One region of the Arthrobacter sp. 2762 genome, then DNA from elsewhere that is predicted to be linked to it. Evidence: predicted binding sites of a transcription regulator. Region 1 holds the regulator's gene; each other region holds the start of a gene.

Region 1 (4,278 bases):
TGAGGACACCAGCGTGCCGCATTTCGCAGCGGCGGTTGGCGGCCCGTCGTCGCAATTGGGTAAGGAAGTGGTCCGGCTCCGTGAATGGGCCGAAAAGACGGCCACGGGCGACCGCGATGAACTGATGCCGGGCGTTACCGACCGCGCCTGGAGGCAGGTCTCCGTGACGTCCATGGAGTGTCTGGGAGCGCAAAAATGCCCACTTGCCGAGGAGTGCTTTAGCGAGCTGGCACGGGCCAGGGCGGCTGAGGCTGACGTCGTGGTGACCAACCATGCCATGCTGGCCGTTAGTGCCTTCGAAGGACTTGCTGTCCTGCCCGAGTACGACGTCGTGGTGGTTGACGAAGCGCATGAGCTGCAGGACCGGGTCACGGGGGCCGTTGCAGGTCAGCTGTCCGTGGCAATGGTGCATGCTGCCGCTTCGAGCGCGCGCAAACACACCGCTATTACCGTAGACGCCCTGAACGCGGCAGCTGATCGACTGGACATGGCCATTGCCGGAGTCCCCAACGGTCTGCTGCCCAATGGGCTCAACGACGAACAACTGGATTGCCTGGACCAATTGCGCGATGCCACACGCGCCGCATTGTCTGACTCGAAGACTGACTCGTCAAACGCGGTCGACGGCGGCAGGCAGCTTGCGCGCTCACGGCTCATGCTCATTCTGGAACTGTGCGAGCGGATGCTCGCAGCCAAGGAGAACAGTGAAGTGGTGTGGTTTTCCAGGAACAGCACCTTCGATCCCCAGCAGGGGTACTCTCACCCGGACGAGACCGCGCCCGCACTGATCAACATCGCCCCGCTTAGCGTTGCCGGCCGGCTGCGGGAAGGCCTTTTCGCGGGGCACACAGTGGTGCTTACTTCTGCCACGCTGGCTATTGGATCCGCCTTTGAGCCCGCAGCAGGTGGCCTGGGCCTCATTGGAGATGGGGCGCCCAGCTGGACCGGGTTGGACGTCGGATCGCCTTTTGATTATCCGAAGCAGGGTGTCCTTTATGTGGCCAAGCACCTGCCCAAGCCCGGCAGGGGCACTTCTCCCGAGGCACTGGATGAGCTTGAAGACCTCATCCGTGCATCCGGTGGGGGAGCCCTGTGCCTGTTCTCCTCACGTCGGGCGGCCGAGGAAGCCGCAGACGCGATGCGCCCACGGCTGGATGTGGACATCCTCTGCCAGGGGGAATCCACTATGGCAGCACTGGTGAAGCAGTTTGCCGATGAACCTGACACCTGCCTCTTCGGCACCATGTCCCTGTGGCAGGGCGTGGACGTCCCTGGCGGTTCATGCCGCCTTGTGGTGATTGACCGCATTCCGTTCCCGAGGCCCGATGACCCGCTGATGACCGCACGCTCGCGAGCCGTTGCACAGTCCGGGGGCAACGGGTTCATGGCGGTGTCAGCTACGCACGCGGCAATTCGTCTGGCGCAGGGCGCAGGACGGCTCATTCGCTCCACCGGCGACAAAGGCGTGGTCGCCGTCCTGGACTCACGGCTTTCGACCGAACGGTACGGCGGGTTCCTGCGTGCCGCTTTGCCGCCATTTTGGGCAACGACGGACCGCAACGTGGTGCGCGGCGTCCTGGAACGCTTGGGCGCAAAGAAAACGTAGGCGAACGCCCTAGAGGGAGCGCAGGACCGAGACGACCTTGCCCATAATGGTGGCTTGGTCTCCAAGTATCGGCTCGTACTGCGTGTTCTGGGGGAGCAGCCAGGTGTGGCCGTCCCGCTGGCGGAAGGTTTTTACTGTGGCTTCGTCATCCAGGAGTGCTGCCACGATGTCACCGTTGATGGCGTCATTCTGGCGGCGGACAACCACCCAGTCACCGTCACAAATTGCGGCATCGATCATTGAGTCCCCAGCGACCTTCAGCATGAACAGTTCGCCGTGGCCCACCAGTTGCCGGGGCAGGGGCAAGACGTCCTCAATAGTCTGGTCAGCCAGGATGGGCCCACCGGCTGCGATGCGTCCCACCAAGGGCACCATCGCGGTGTCGCTGGCGCTGGCCAATTCCGTCACGGCAAGTCCACCTGCGCTGCGCAGTGTAGTAGCTGCTTCCACTCCGGGAATTGTGCCGCCGTCAAGGGTCAAAGGCATGAGTACTTCCATGGCGCGGGGGCGCTTGGGATCTCTGCGCAAGTAGCCGAGCTTCTCCAACTGGGAGAGCTGGTGCGTGACGCTGGAGAGGCTCGCGAGACCAACGGTGTCGCCGATCTCGCGCATGCTGGGCGGATACCCGTTGTCATTGACAGAGCGCTGGATGGTTTCCAGGATTTTCTTCTGCCGGACAGTCAGGCTTTTGGGACTCTTTTGAGGCTGCTGGCTCCGCAGGGGTGCCCCGCCGCCGGTGGCTTTCGCTGCCATGTTCGCCAATGCCCTTCCGTTCCGCCCGGTCACGGTCTGAAGTGCGCCCGGGGATGTTGGATCTGAAAAAATGTCAGACCCTCCTGTTCCACTGAAACAGTGCCTGTTTCTTCACTCAAACCTAGGCCAGGCCCAGGCGTTTATCAAACATTCGTTCTAGCGAGTCTCGACACCGTTCGTTGATAAGTGCTAAAAATGTCATAGCAAGGTTCGAATATGTGTTCTATAAAAGTTGAACCGAGCTCGGATGTTCGAAGAAAGTGTTCGAACATTCGGGCCGGGTCCAACGAACACAAGGAATTGGCAGCCGGCAACGGGCATCCGATGCAGGCAATCGCTCAGAAGGGCTCAGCTCATGTCCGCAATCTCAACGTTCCATGAATTCCGCAACACCCCGGCTCCTGCGCGTCTCCGGCTTACCCAACGCGGCAGGATCGTCTTCTTCGGAATCCCCACCATGCTGCTCCTTGCCGCGCTGCTGAGCCTTGCCGGCTTCATTAACTCCCCGGCCAAAGCTTCTGATTCCCAAGGCCAGCTGCAGCCGCCGGTGGCCGTTACGGTGACTGTCCAACCCGGGCAGTCCCTGTGGGGCATCGCCGGTGCGGCCGCGCCGGAGCGGGACCCCCGTGATGTCATCGCAGAAATCATCCAGTTGAACGATCTCCGCGGGGGACGCATCCAGCCGGGCCAGCAGCTGTTCGTTCCCGCCAATTGAGCGGCCAAGGGGTTATGGGTCGGCGTCCCCGGCGTCACAGTTACTCTGCAGTCGCACCGGCACCTTAAACTGTCTTGGTGAGTGACCAGCTTGAGCGACTTGACCGACTTCCCCTCCGGACCAACCTGCGTGGACTGAGCCCCTATGGCGCACCGCAGCTTGACGTCCCCATTTTGCTCAACGTCAACGAAAACACCCATGGCGTGCCGGCAGATGTCCAAGCGGCCATTACCGAGGCCGTGGCGGCCGCGGCCACGGGCCTGAACCGGTACCCTGACCGCGAATTCACGGAACTCCGCGAATCCCTTGCCGATTACCTCGGACACGGGCTTTCCGCGGAGAATATCTGGGCGGCCAACGGCTCCAACGAGGTCCTGCAGCAGATTCTGCAGGCCTTTGGAGGGCCGGGGCGCAAGGCACTGGGCTTCCCTCCCACGTATTCCATGTACCCGCTGCTTGCCAGTGGCACGGACACTGAGTATCTCCGTGGAGTGCGGGCTGATGACTATGGCTTGGATGCGGCTTCTGCTGCTGCCCAGGTGAAGGAGACTGGCGCAAATATCGTGTTCCTGTGCTCTCCGAACAACCCCACCGGAACGGGACTGGGCCTGGACGTGGTCGAAGCCGTGTACGAAGCCGGCGAGGCCAGCCAAGCCATCGTCATCGTGGACGAGGCCTACCACGAGTTCGCGCACGACAACACGCCCAGCGCGCTGACGCTGCTTCCCGGGCGGGAGCGTTTGATCGTCTCTCGCACCATGAGCAAGGCCTTTGCCCTGGCAGGTGCGCGCCTGGGCTACATGGCTGCCGCACCTGAGGTTACCGATGCCATCAGGCTCGTTCGGCTGCCCTACCACCTCTCAGCCGTCACACAAGCCACGGCCCTCGCCGCTCTCAACCACCGTGAAGCGCTCATGGCCGATGTCGAGGACATCAAGGTCCAACGGGACCGGATTGTGACCGAGCTCCTCCGAATGGGACTCAAGCCGGCAGCCTCGGACTCTAACTACGTGTTCTTCGGTGGGCTTTCGAACCCGCACGCGATCTGGCAGGGCTTGCTGGATGCGGGCGTCCTGATCCGCGACGTCGGCATTCCAGGGCACCTGCGGGTGACTGCGGGAACAGAAAAGGAAACAACGACCTTCCTTGAGGCCTTGGAAGCCCTTCTGGACAGCCCTGCGTCCCAGCCCAACTAAACTTGTCA
Region 2 (4,278 bases), on a different contig from region 1:
AACTGCCTGATTGAGCTGTTCCTCAGTGATCTCGCTGGAACCCTCTACCCGCGGTGCCAGGATCATCTGGGTGCCGCCCTCGAGGTCCAAGGCAAGTTTGGGAGCCCAGCTTGCATGGCCGGAAATGACTCCGCCACCCAGCACAGCGGTGAGTACAACGAATATTGCTCCAAGCCAAGTCAGCACCCTGCGGGCTGAGTTTTTGGGGCCGGTCCGTGCCATTATCGATCTTCCTTTTATCGCCGGACAGCCGCCGGCGGACGCTGATAAGCGTCAGCCGGCGGCTTTCCGCTGCCGTAGAAGTGTCCTTGCGCGGTGTTGCCGCGACTGACGGTGCTAGTTGTCCTTCTTGTCCTCTTTGTTGAGGCGCGCGATGGTTTCGTCCGGCGTCTCAGTCGCAGCCGGGGTCTCATCGGCAACGGTCAGCGAAGAAGCGTCGTCCGGAACAACAGGGGCTTCCTCTTCAGCCTTTTCGACCACCTTGGTGACGGCCTGGCGGTGAACCGTAGCTTCGTTTCCGGGAGACAGCTCGATAACGACCTTGTTCTCAGCTTCATCGATGGACACGATGCGTCCGAAAAGACCGAAGCTGGTCATGACATCGACGCCCGGAGCGAACTTGGACTGCATCGCAGCCTGCTGCTGCTGGGTCTTCTTGTTGCGGCGGAACATCATGAAGACAAAGAGTCCAAGCATGACGAACAGCAATATGGTCATTGGATCCACAGGGAAGTTCCGTTCTTTACTTACGTTTTTGGTTCACGGCAACGTCCCCGGCAGATCCTGCGGCCGCGGGACTAAACCCGCATAGCAACGCGCTTCACCGCGAAGCGGGCGCGTGGATCAAGGACTCGAACGTGCCGAGCGTCATACCAGTCTAGTGGGAAAAGCTGAATACAGCGTGTTAACCGATGGTATCTACGCTTTCAGCGTGGTTTTCATCCTCGTCAAACAAGGCAAGGGTCTCCTGGCCGAATACGCCCGCCGGCACAGCATAACCAAGGTGTGTCCATGCTGGTGCCATGGCGATGCGGCCACGAGGTGTCCGCCCAAGCAGTCCTTCGCGCACCAAGAACGGCTCAGCCACGGTCTCCACCGTTTCGGGTTCCTCACCCACAGCAATGGCCAAAGTGGACAAGCCAACAGGGCCACCATTGAACTTGGTAATGAGGGCTTCGAGAACGGACCGGTCCAGCCTGTCCAAGCCACGCTCGTCTACTTCGTACATATCCAAGGCAGCTGACGCCGACCGGGCGTCGATTTGCTCAATGCCATGAACGAGCGCCCAGTCACGAACACGGCGCAGGAGTCGGTTGGCTATACGTGGTGTTCCCCGGGAGCGTCCGGCGATCTCGGTGAAACCTGCAGAGTTTACCTTCAGGTCCAGAAGCCCGGCGGAACGGCGGAGGACAAGTTCGAGTTCGGCCACCGAATAGAATTCAAGGTGCCCGGTGAAACCGAATCGGTCCCTCAAAGGGCCGGGAAGAAGTCCTGCGCGGGTGGTGGCACCTACCAGGGTGAAAGGCGGGAGCTCCAGAGGAATTGCAGTTGCGCCTGCTCCCTTGCCCACCACGATGTCCACGCGGAAGTCCTCCATGGCCATGTACAGCATTTCTTCTGCGGGCCTGGACATGCGGTGGATTTCGTCAAGAAACAGGACCTCGCCCTCCGAGAGCGAGGAAAGGATGGCTGCGAGATCCCCGGCGTGCTGGATGGCCGGTCCGCTGCTGATACGCAGCGGCGCATTCATCTCCGCTGCAATGATCATGGCAAGTGTGGTCTTACCGAGTCCAGGAGGTCCGGACATCAACACGTGGTCGGCGCTGCGGCCACGCATCTTCGAGGCTTCAAGCACCAAGGCAAGTTGCTTGCGGACCCGATGCTGTCCTACGAAGTCGTGCAGGTTCTTGGGGCGGAGAGCAGCCTCAATGACCCGCTCTTCCGGTTCCTCTCCCCCGCTGACGAGTGACTGCTCAGCCACGGCTGCCTACGCGGTTGCCGGCGCGTGCACCGTCTTGGCCAAGCCAGCGCAGCGTAGCCCGAAGTATTTGGGCCACGTTTCCTGCGTCTACGAGTTCCGGCGAGTCGGCCATGGCTTTGTCGATGCTGCCGTTGGCGTCTTTCTCGGACCATCCCAAGCTGGTCATGGCCGCGACTACCTGTGGCTTCCATTCCGCGTTCGGGGCTGCCGCGGGAGCAGTACCGGCACCGGTGCCGTGCGGGACCAACTTCCCGGCCAGCTCAAGGACAATACGGCCAGCCACCTTGGGGCCGATGCCCGGCACCTTGGTGAATGCCTTGCTGTCACCAGTGTGAGCCGCCACCCGAATGGCTTCCGGTTCGTGCACCGCAAGTACGGCCAGAGCCAGCCGTGGCCCCACGCCGCTCACGCTCAACAGGACATCGAAAACCTCGCGTTCATCATCATCGGCGAAGCCGAACAACGTGAGGGAATCCTCACGGACGATCATGGAGGTGAAGAGCTTGGCCTCGGCCCCTACTTTTAGGTGGCTTAAGGTCTGCGGTGTAGCAAAAACGCTCATTCCCGCACCGTTGAGGTCAATCACGGCGGTCGACAAGCCAACGTGGGCAACTGTTCCACGGAGAAAACTGATCAAGACCCGGCTCCTGAGGTACTGCCTGCTGTACTGCCATGAATCCATGGCAGCAAACGGACTATCCGAACATATCTACGAATACCCTAGCAAGGGGTACCGGCAATCACCGCCCGCGGCGCGCTTTCGCTTCCGCTTCCGCCCAGGCTCGCTGAGCCGGGGTGAGGGAATCCGTGCCCGAACTCCCGCTGATTCCGCCCATGCCGCTGCCTGCCCGCCAAGCATGCGTCAGGGCAAGGGCAAGCGCGTCTGCGGCGTCGGCGGGCTTGGGCGGGGCATCGAGCCGCAGGATTTTGGTCACCAATTTGGTGACCGCATCCTTGTTGGCAGTACCGCTTCCGGTAACGGCCGCCTTGACTTCAGAAGGCGTGTGCAGGGCGACGGGAATGCCGCGACGCGCGGCCGCTGCGATGACAACGCCCGAGGCTTGGGCCACGCCCATCACAGTGCTGACGTTCATCTGCGAAAAAACGCGCTCGACGGCGACGACGTCCGGCTCGTGCAGGTCCAGCCATTCGTCGATTGCCTGTGCAATCACCAAAAGCCGCTTGTCCAACGTCAACTCGGCCGAAGTCCCCACCACTCCAACCGCCACCATGGTGGCCCGGCGGTTCCGCTCGATATCCACTACACCGATGCCGCAACGGGTGAGGCCCGGATCGACTCCCAATACACGAAGAGTCAAGTCCGGGCCTCCCTGTTTGTTGTCAAAATAAAGGTGCTGCCCTGCCTAGTCGGCGTCGAGGGCAGCCTGCACTTCCTCGCTGAAGTCGGCGTTGCTGTAGACGTTCTGGACGTCATCCAGGTCTTCGAGGGCGTCCACGAGTTTCATGAATTTCCGGGCACCATCAATATCCAGGTCCACCTGCATGGAGGGCACGAATTCCGCTTCATCGGATTCGTACTCGATGCCGGCATCCTTCAAGGCGTCACGGATGGCCTGCAGATCGGAGGGCTCGGAATGCACTTCCCAGTTCTCGCCGCTGTCCTTGACTTCCTCTGCGCCGGCGTCCAGGACGGCCATCAGGATGTCATCCTCGCTCAGCCCATTCTTTGGCAGCACCACGACGCCCTTGCGGGTGAACAGGTAACTGACCGAGCCGGGATCTGCAATGGTGCCACCGTTGCGGGAAATCGCGAGTCGTACCTCGGAAGCCGCACGGTTCTTGTTGTCGGTCAAGCACTCGATCAACAACGCCGAGCCCTGGGGGCCACGGGCTTCGTACATGATTTCGGTGTAATCGACCACTTCGCCCGTGAGGCCGGCACCACGCTTGATGGCGCGGTCGATGTTGTCGTTGGGAACCGAGGTCTTCTTCGCCTTGGTAACCGCGAGTTCCAGGCCTGGGTTGCCGGCGAGGTCCGGGCCGCCCATGCGCGCAGCAACTTCGATGTTCTTGATCAGCTTTGCGAACGACTTTGCACGCCTGCTATCAATGATGGCTTTCTTGTGCTTGGTAGTCGCCCATTTGGAGTGGCCTGACATGCTTTACGCTTCTCCTCTGATCATTCGAATAAAGAGTTCATGCACACGCTTCTCACCTGTGACTTCCGGATGGAAAGAGGTGGCCAACAGCTGGCCGGAGCGCACTGCAACAATTCTAGCCAATCCGTGCAAAGTGGCGGTGTGGCTGGCATGCTCCGGATCAACCTGTGCCAGGAC
Region 3 (4,278 bases), on a different contig from region 1:
GCATTGAGATCAATCCTGCCGTCCTCGGCAATATAGTCCGGACCAGCGCCTCCCGCCTCCACCGGATGGTGGCCAGCAGCCACTACCTCCGCTTTGGACGGATGAAGGCGGATAACCTCCCGCACCGCAAACGCCATGGCACTTTGCATCCGCACACCCAGGACATCCAGTTTGAGCATGCCCATGGGATCCATGTCGTGTTTGTCGAACTGGCTCATGGGCAGGCCCAAACCGCTGGGCTGTACCGGTGTTCTGTCCAGGAGCGTGGCATCGCCCAGGATCACCCCGCATGGATGCATGGAAATGTGCCGGGGAAGGCGGTCCAACCTTTCAGTGAGATCCACCAGCAGGTCCAACTGCTGGTTTTCCTCCATGCCCCCAGGCCCTTCACGGCCAGCCTCCACCCGCCCGGCAAATTCACGAAGTTCAGGCTTTTCAACCAAGGCCTCCCTGAATTTACGTGCGGAGAAGCGCCACAACTGCTTGGCAATTTCGCCGATTTCACCATCGTCCATACCAAGAGCCATGCCGGCATCGCGGACAGCACCGCGGGCCCGGTACCCGTTCTGCATGCTCATCAGGGTCACCCGTTCGGCTCCGAAGCGCTCGAAGATCTTCCGGTAGACGTTGTGCCGTTCGGCGCTTTCGACGTCGATGTCAATATCGGGAAGGGTGGATCGGCGACCCGAGAGGAACCGTTCAAAAATGAGGTCATGCCGGATGGGATCCACTTGGCTGATGTCGATCAGATAGTTGACCAAGCTGGAGGCCCCGGAACCTCTGGCAGCTACCCGGACGCCCATCTCGATAATCATTCTGGATACTTCCGCAACAGTGAGGAAGTAGGAGGCAAAGCCGAGTTTGTCGATGATCCCCAGCTCATGCTGCAACCGCGAGCGCATCTGCATTTCCGCATCGCCGTTGATGCCGGGGAAGCGCCGGGTGATTCCTGCCTCGCATCGTTGGGTGAGTTCCACCATGGGATCACAGTCGATGCCGATGATGGAAGCTTCGGGAACAACGGGCTTTTTCCATCCCATGTCCAGGACGGGATCGATGCGGCATTTGTCGGCGAGCGCTTCTGTGTTGGAGAGCAGCTTGTTCAGCCCTGCTGCTCCTTGACCTGCGGCGCCCATGATTTCCTTGCCGAGTTGGAGCATTTGTTGGGCGTTTTTCAACCAACCCTGCCCGGTTGGTTGCAGCAGGCCCGTTGGTTGCAGCAGGGGGGCCGATGAGAGTTCGGGGAGGGATTTTAGTGTGCGTGCAGAGTCCAGGACGTCTGCGGTGGGGGCGCCGTCCTGGGCGCAGTAGCGGACGGCGTTGCTGAGGATGGCGGGGATGTTGTATTCAAGGGCGAGTTTGAGCATGCGTACAGCGTGGGATGTGCTGAGGGGTTCTCCAGGGGCGCTGAGGTGGGATACGGCTTCGGCGACGATTGTTCCCGGAGGCATGGCGTCGATCCATTGTTTGAAGAGTGTCCGGGGGCGAAGATATTTCCGCCCTCCCATGGCGTGGCCTACATCGGAGTCCGGTCCTATGAGGACGGTTAGCACGGGTTTGAGGGTTTTTGGGTCCAGTGTGCGTGATGCGAGTTCTGCCCGTGTTACGGCAACGGGCACTACTCCCCCGGCTTTACCGGAGGTGCGGGCATGGGCGTCTGAGACGAGTCGGCAGAGGGCGCGGTAGCCGGCGCCGTTGTTGTTGCCGTGGGCGAGTACGACGACGCGGCCCGCTACTTGGGTGCGGTGGTCGCCGTCGTCGTCGAATATGGCGAGGTCCACGCCGATGACGGGGTCTATACCGGCGTCCATGCATGCTTTGAGGTGTTTTATGGTGCCGTACAAGCCGTCCCGGTCAGTACAGGCGAGCGCTGTTGCGCCGTCTGCTGCGGCTGATTGGGCAAGTTCGTCCGGCCAGGAGACGCCGTAGTGGGCGCTGAAGGCTGTGGAGACGTGCAGGTGTGTGAAGCTCAAGGTTCAGGCGGCTTCGTCTGGTTCGACTGCCTGGGCCGGTGCGGCCTCGTGGATACGCAGGAGCCGCCAGCGGCCGCTGGCGAGGTGGCGGACGAGGTCAAGGGTGATGGTTTTGGTTTTGCCGGTTTGCCCTTCGTCCTGCGGGCGCTGGAGTTGGACCCGCCAGATCTCGTGATCCACCAGGCCTGCGCCGCTTCCCAGTGGTGCTCGGCTTTCTTCTACCCACCATTGGCGTCGTTCATACCATCTGAGGGGTTCGTTGGTGACGAGGTAGTGGGTTCCTTTCCACTGGATTTCCTGCGGCTGGCCTGTATCCGTGCAGATGACGTCCACGGACTCACTGAAAAGCCCCATATCCACACTCCTTGCCTGTGAGCATCGCCCTGGATCAGTAAGATCATCGCTAAATCATCGTTCGAATGTATGTTCGAATATATCCAGTTTACGTCGCCCCTCCGACAAAACCTACTGGGAAGTTTTGCTCCTTCCGGGCGCTTTGGACTTTCGCTTGGCAGCAAGGTCGAGCAGCTTGTCCCGCAGGGGTTGCGCACCTTCTGCGAGCGCCACGCGCATCATCAGGGATGAACCGATGCGGTATTGCTGGGTCCGAAGAACGCGTTGACGGTTGTAGGCATCGAGGGCCCGATCCAGGGGCAGGGTGTTGACCAGCTTGCCCAAGGTGACGGCGTCTATCAGCGACTCACAAGCGCCTCGCCCAAGGTTGGGCGCCATGGCGTGGGCCGCGTCGCCGATGAGGACCACATTGCCCCGGGAATAACGCCATAGCGGCGGGGTGGTCCAAATGCGTTGCGCCAATGATGTTTCGGGCGTCGCTGCTTGCAGGACGTGCTGGATACCCTGCGAGTGCCCGGCGTAGCGGCGGCGCGCCATTGCAAGGGCTTCGCCGACGTCAATTCCCTCGGGACCCATCCCGGAGCGGAAGGACGCATACCAGTTGGTTCCGCCGCTTGAGGGGCCTATGCCGAAGAGGTCCCCGCGTCCCCAGTACTCACCTATGGTTTCGCTGCCCGGCCCTTCGGCAATGACGCCTCGAACAGCGAGGTAGGGCGTCAGCTTGGCCGCACGCGCCCCTCCCCGCCGAGATTGGCCCCACACGGAGCGCCTCACCATGCTGTGCACTCCGTCTGCCGCCACTATCAGGTGGGCGTCGCTTGGAACCGCGTCCAGCTTTGCGATGCGTCGTTGGACTGTTGGGGGTACGGCTGAGTCGAGGAGGCGCAGGAGCGTGTGGCGGGCGACACCCACAAGGTTCTGCCCTTCCACACTCAACCACGGCACCCCTGTGGCGCTCCGGAGCGCGCCGCCCCTGATGATGGGGCTGTTTTCCCGGACGGCGCCAAGGATCCCCAGTGAGGCCAGTGCCTCCTGGGCTTCGGGCCACATGGCCAGGGTTGTTCCTACTGCCGGGAGGCCGGCCCGCTGTTCGTACACGGTGACGTGGAACTGACTGGGATCAAGAGTTCCCGCCAGGGCGAGGCCTGCTATGCCACCACCGACGATATCCACTTGTTTCATGGTGCCAATGTACTACTACATTTGTAGTAATTGGGAGGTTAAAGACTAGACTTTCGCCATGCCGGACAGACGAACCGATCTTGCCGACGCCGCCCTCGCCGTGGTGGCCGCCAAAGGTCTCAAAGGACTGACACACCGCGCCGTTGACGCCGAAGCCGGCGTGGCCGTCGGAACGACCTCCAATTACTTCCGCAACCGTGCCGCTTTGGTAGCTGCCGCCGTCGACCGCGTTGAAGAACGGGACTCGCTCCTGCTGCAGCAGCAGGGTGGGTCCGAATTCCCGACGTCGGTAGCCGCCTTGGCGGAACAGCTCGCGGGAGCACTGCTCGGGCTCGCAAAAAACCACGCTGAACTGACCCGCGCACGGCTCACCTTTGCCCTGGACCAACCCGAGGTGGTGGCCGCCGGGCACGAGCGGATGCTTTCAGCTCTTGAACAGATGCTCGATTCCATGGGAATTACCGACCCAAGGGCCGGCGCAGAAGCCGTATCGGACTACGGCGACGGATTGGCCATGCACCTCCTGACAGCACGCCGCGGCCAGTCGATGGACCAGGCCACAGTGGCAGCCAACGTCCGGCGACTCTTGGAGGGATGAAGCAAAGGGGTGGACGCGGGCGGGTCCACAGAGCAGGATTGTGGCATGAGCACCAATGACGCACTCCTGAAGCAGGTCAGTATCTCCGCCGCAGATGACAACCTCGTTGCGAGATTCGAAATCGAAGGCAACATACCGGGCTCCGGCGCTTATGTCGTGGGCCTTGTTGCT

What was found. Region 1 encodes LexA, which represses DNA repair genes until DNA is damaged. Its sites were predicted from a motif close to TCGAACANNTGTTCGA; they were not measured.
Region 2: the regulator LexA is predicted to act here: its motif matches at 2,681-2,696, upstream of ruvA (Holliday junction branch migration protein RuvA).
Region 3: the regulator LexA is predicted to act here: its motif matches at 2,389-2,404, upstream of ABIE18_RS07150 (DUF6504 family protein).

Annotation. Positions count from the first base shown of each region.
Region 1 is NZ_JBEPSI010000002.1:43,965-48,242, reverse strand. Features, by position in the region: gene ABIE18_RS04265 (ATP-dependent DNA helicase) at 1-1,606, shown strand, start outside; gene lexA (transcriptional repressor LexA) at 1,616-2,359, opposite strand; gene ABIE18_RS04255 (LysM peptidoglycan-binding domain-containing protein) at 2,715-3,074, shown strand; gene ABIE18_RS04250 (histidinol-phosphate transaminase) at 3,152-4,270, shown strand.
Region 2 is NZ_JBEPSI010000003.1:125,837-130,114, reverse strand. Features, by position in the region: gene secD (protein translocase subunit SecD) at 1-222, opposite strand, end outside; gene yajC (preprotein translocase subunit YajC) at 337-717, opposite strand; gene ruvB (Holliday junction branch migration DNA helicase RuvB) at 905-1,981, opposite strand; gene ruvA (Holliday junction branch migration protein RuvA) at 1,974-2,618, opposite strand; gene ruvC (crossover junction endodeoxyribonuclease RuvC) at 2,722-3,300, opposite strand; gene ABIE18_RS07205 (YebC/PmpR family DNA-binding transcriptional regulator) at 3,346-4,101, opposite strand; gene pdxT (pyridoxal 5'-phosphate synthase glutaminase subunit PdxT) at 4,105-4,278, opposite strand, start outside.
Region 3 is NZ_JBEPSI010000003.1:109,208-113,485, reverse strand. Features, by position in the region: gene ABIE18_RS07155 (DNA polymerase III subunit alpha) at 1-1,973, opposite strand, end outside; gene ABIE18_RS07150 (DUF6504 family protein) at 1,977-2,327, opposite strand; gene ABIE18_RS07145 (FAD-dependent monooxygenase) at 2,439-3,509, opposite strand; gene ABIE18_RS07140 (TetR/AcrR family transcriptional regulator) at 3,568-4,107, shown strand; gene ABIE18_RS07135 (hypothetical protein) at 4,153-4,278, shown strand, end outside.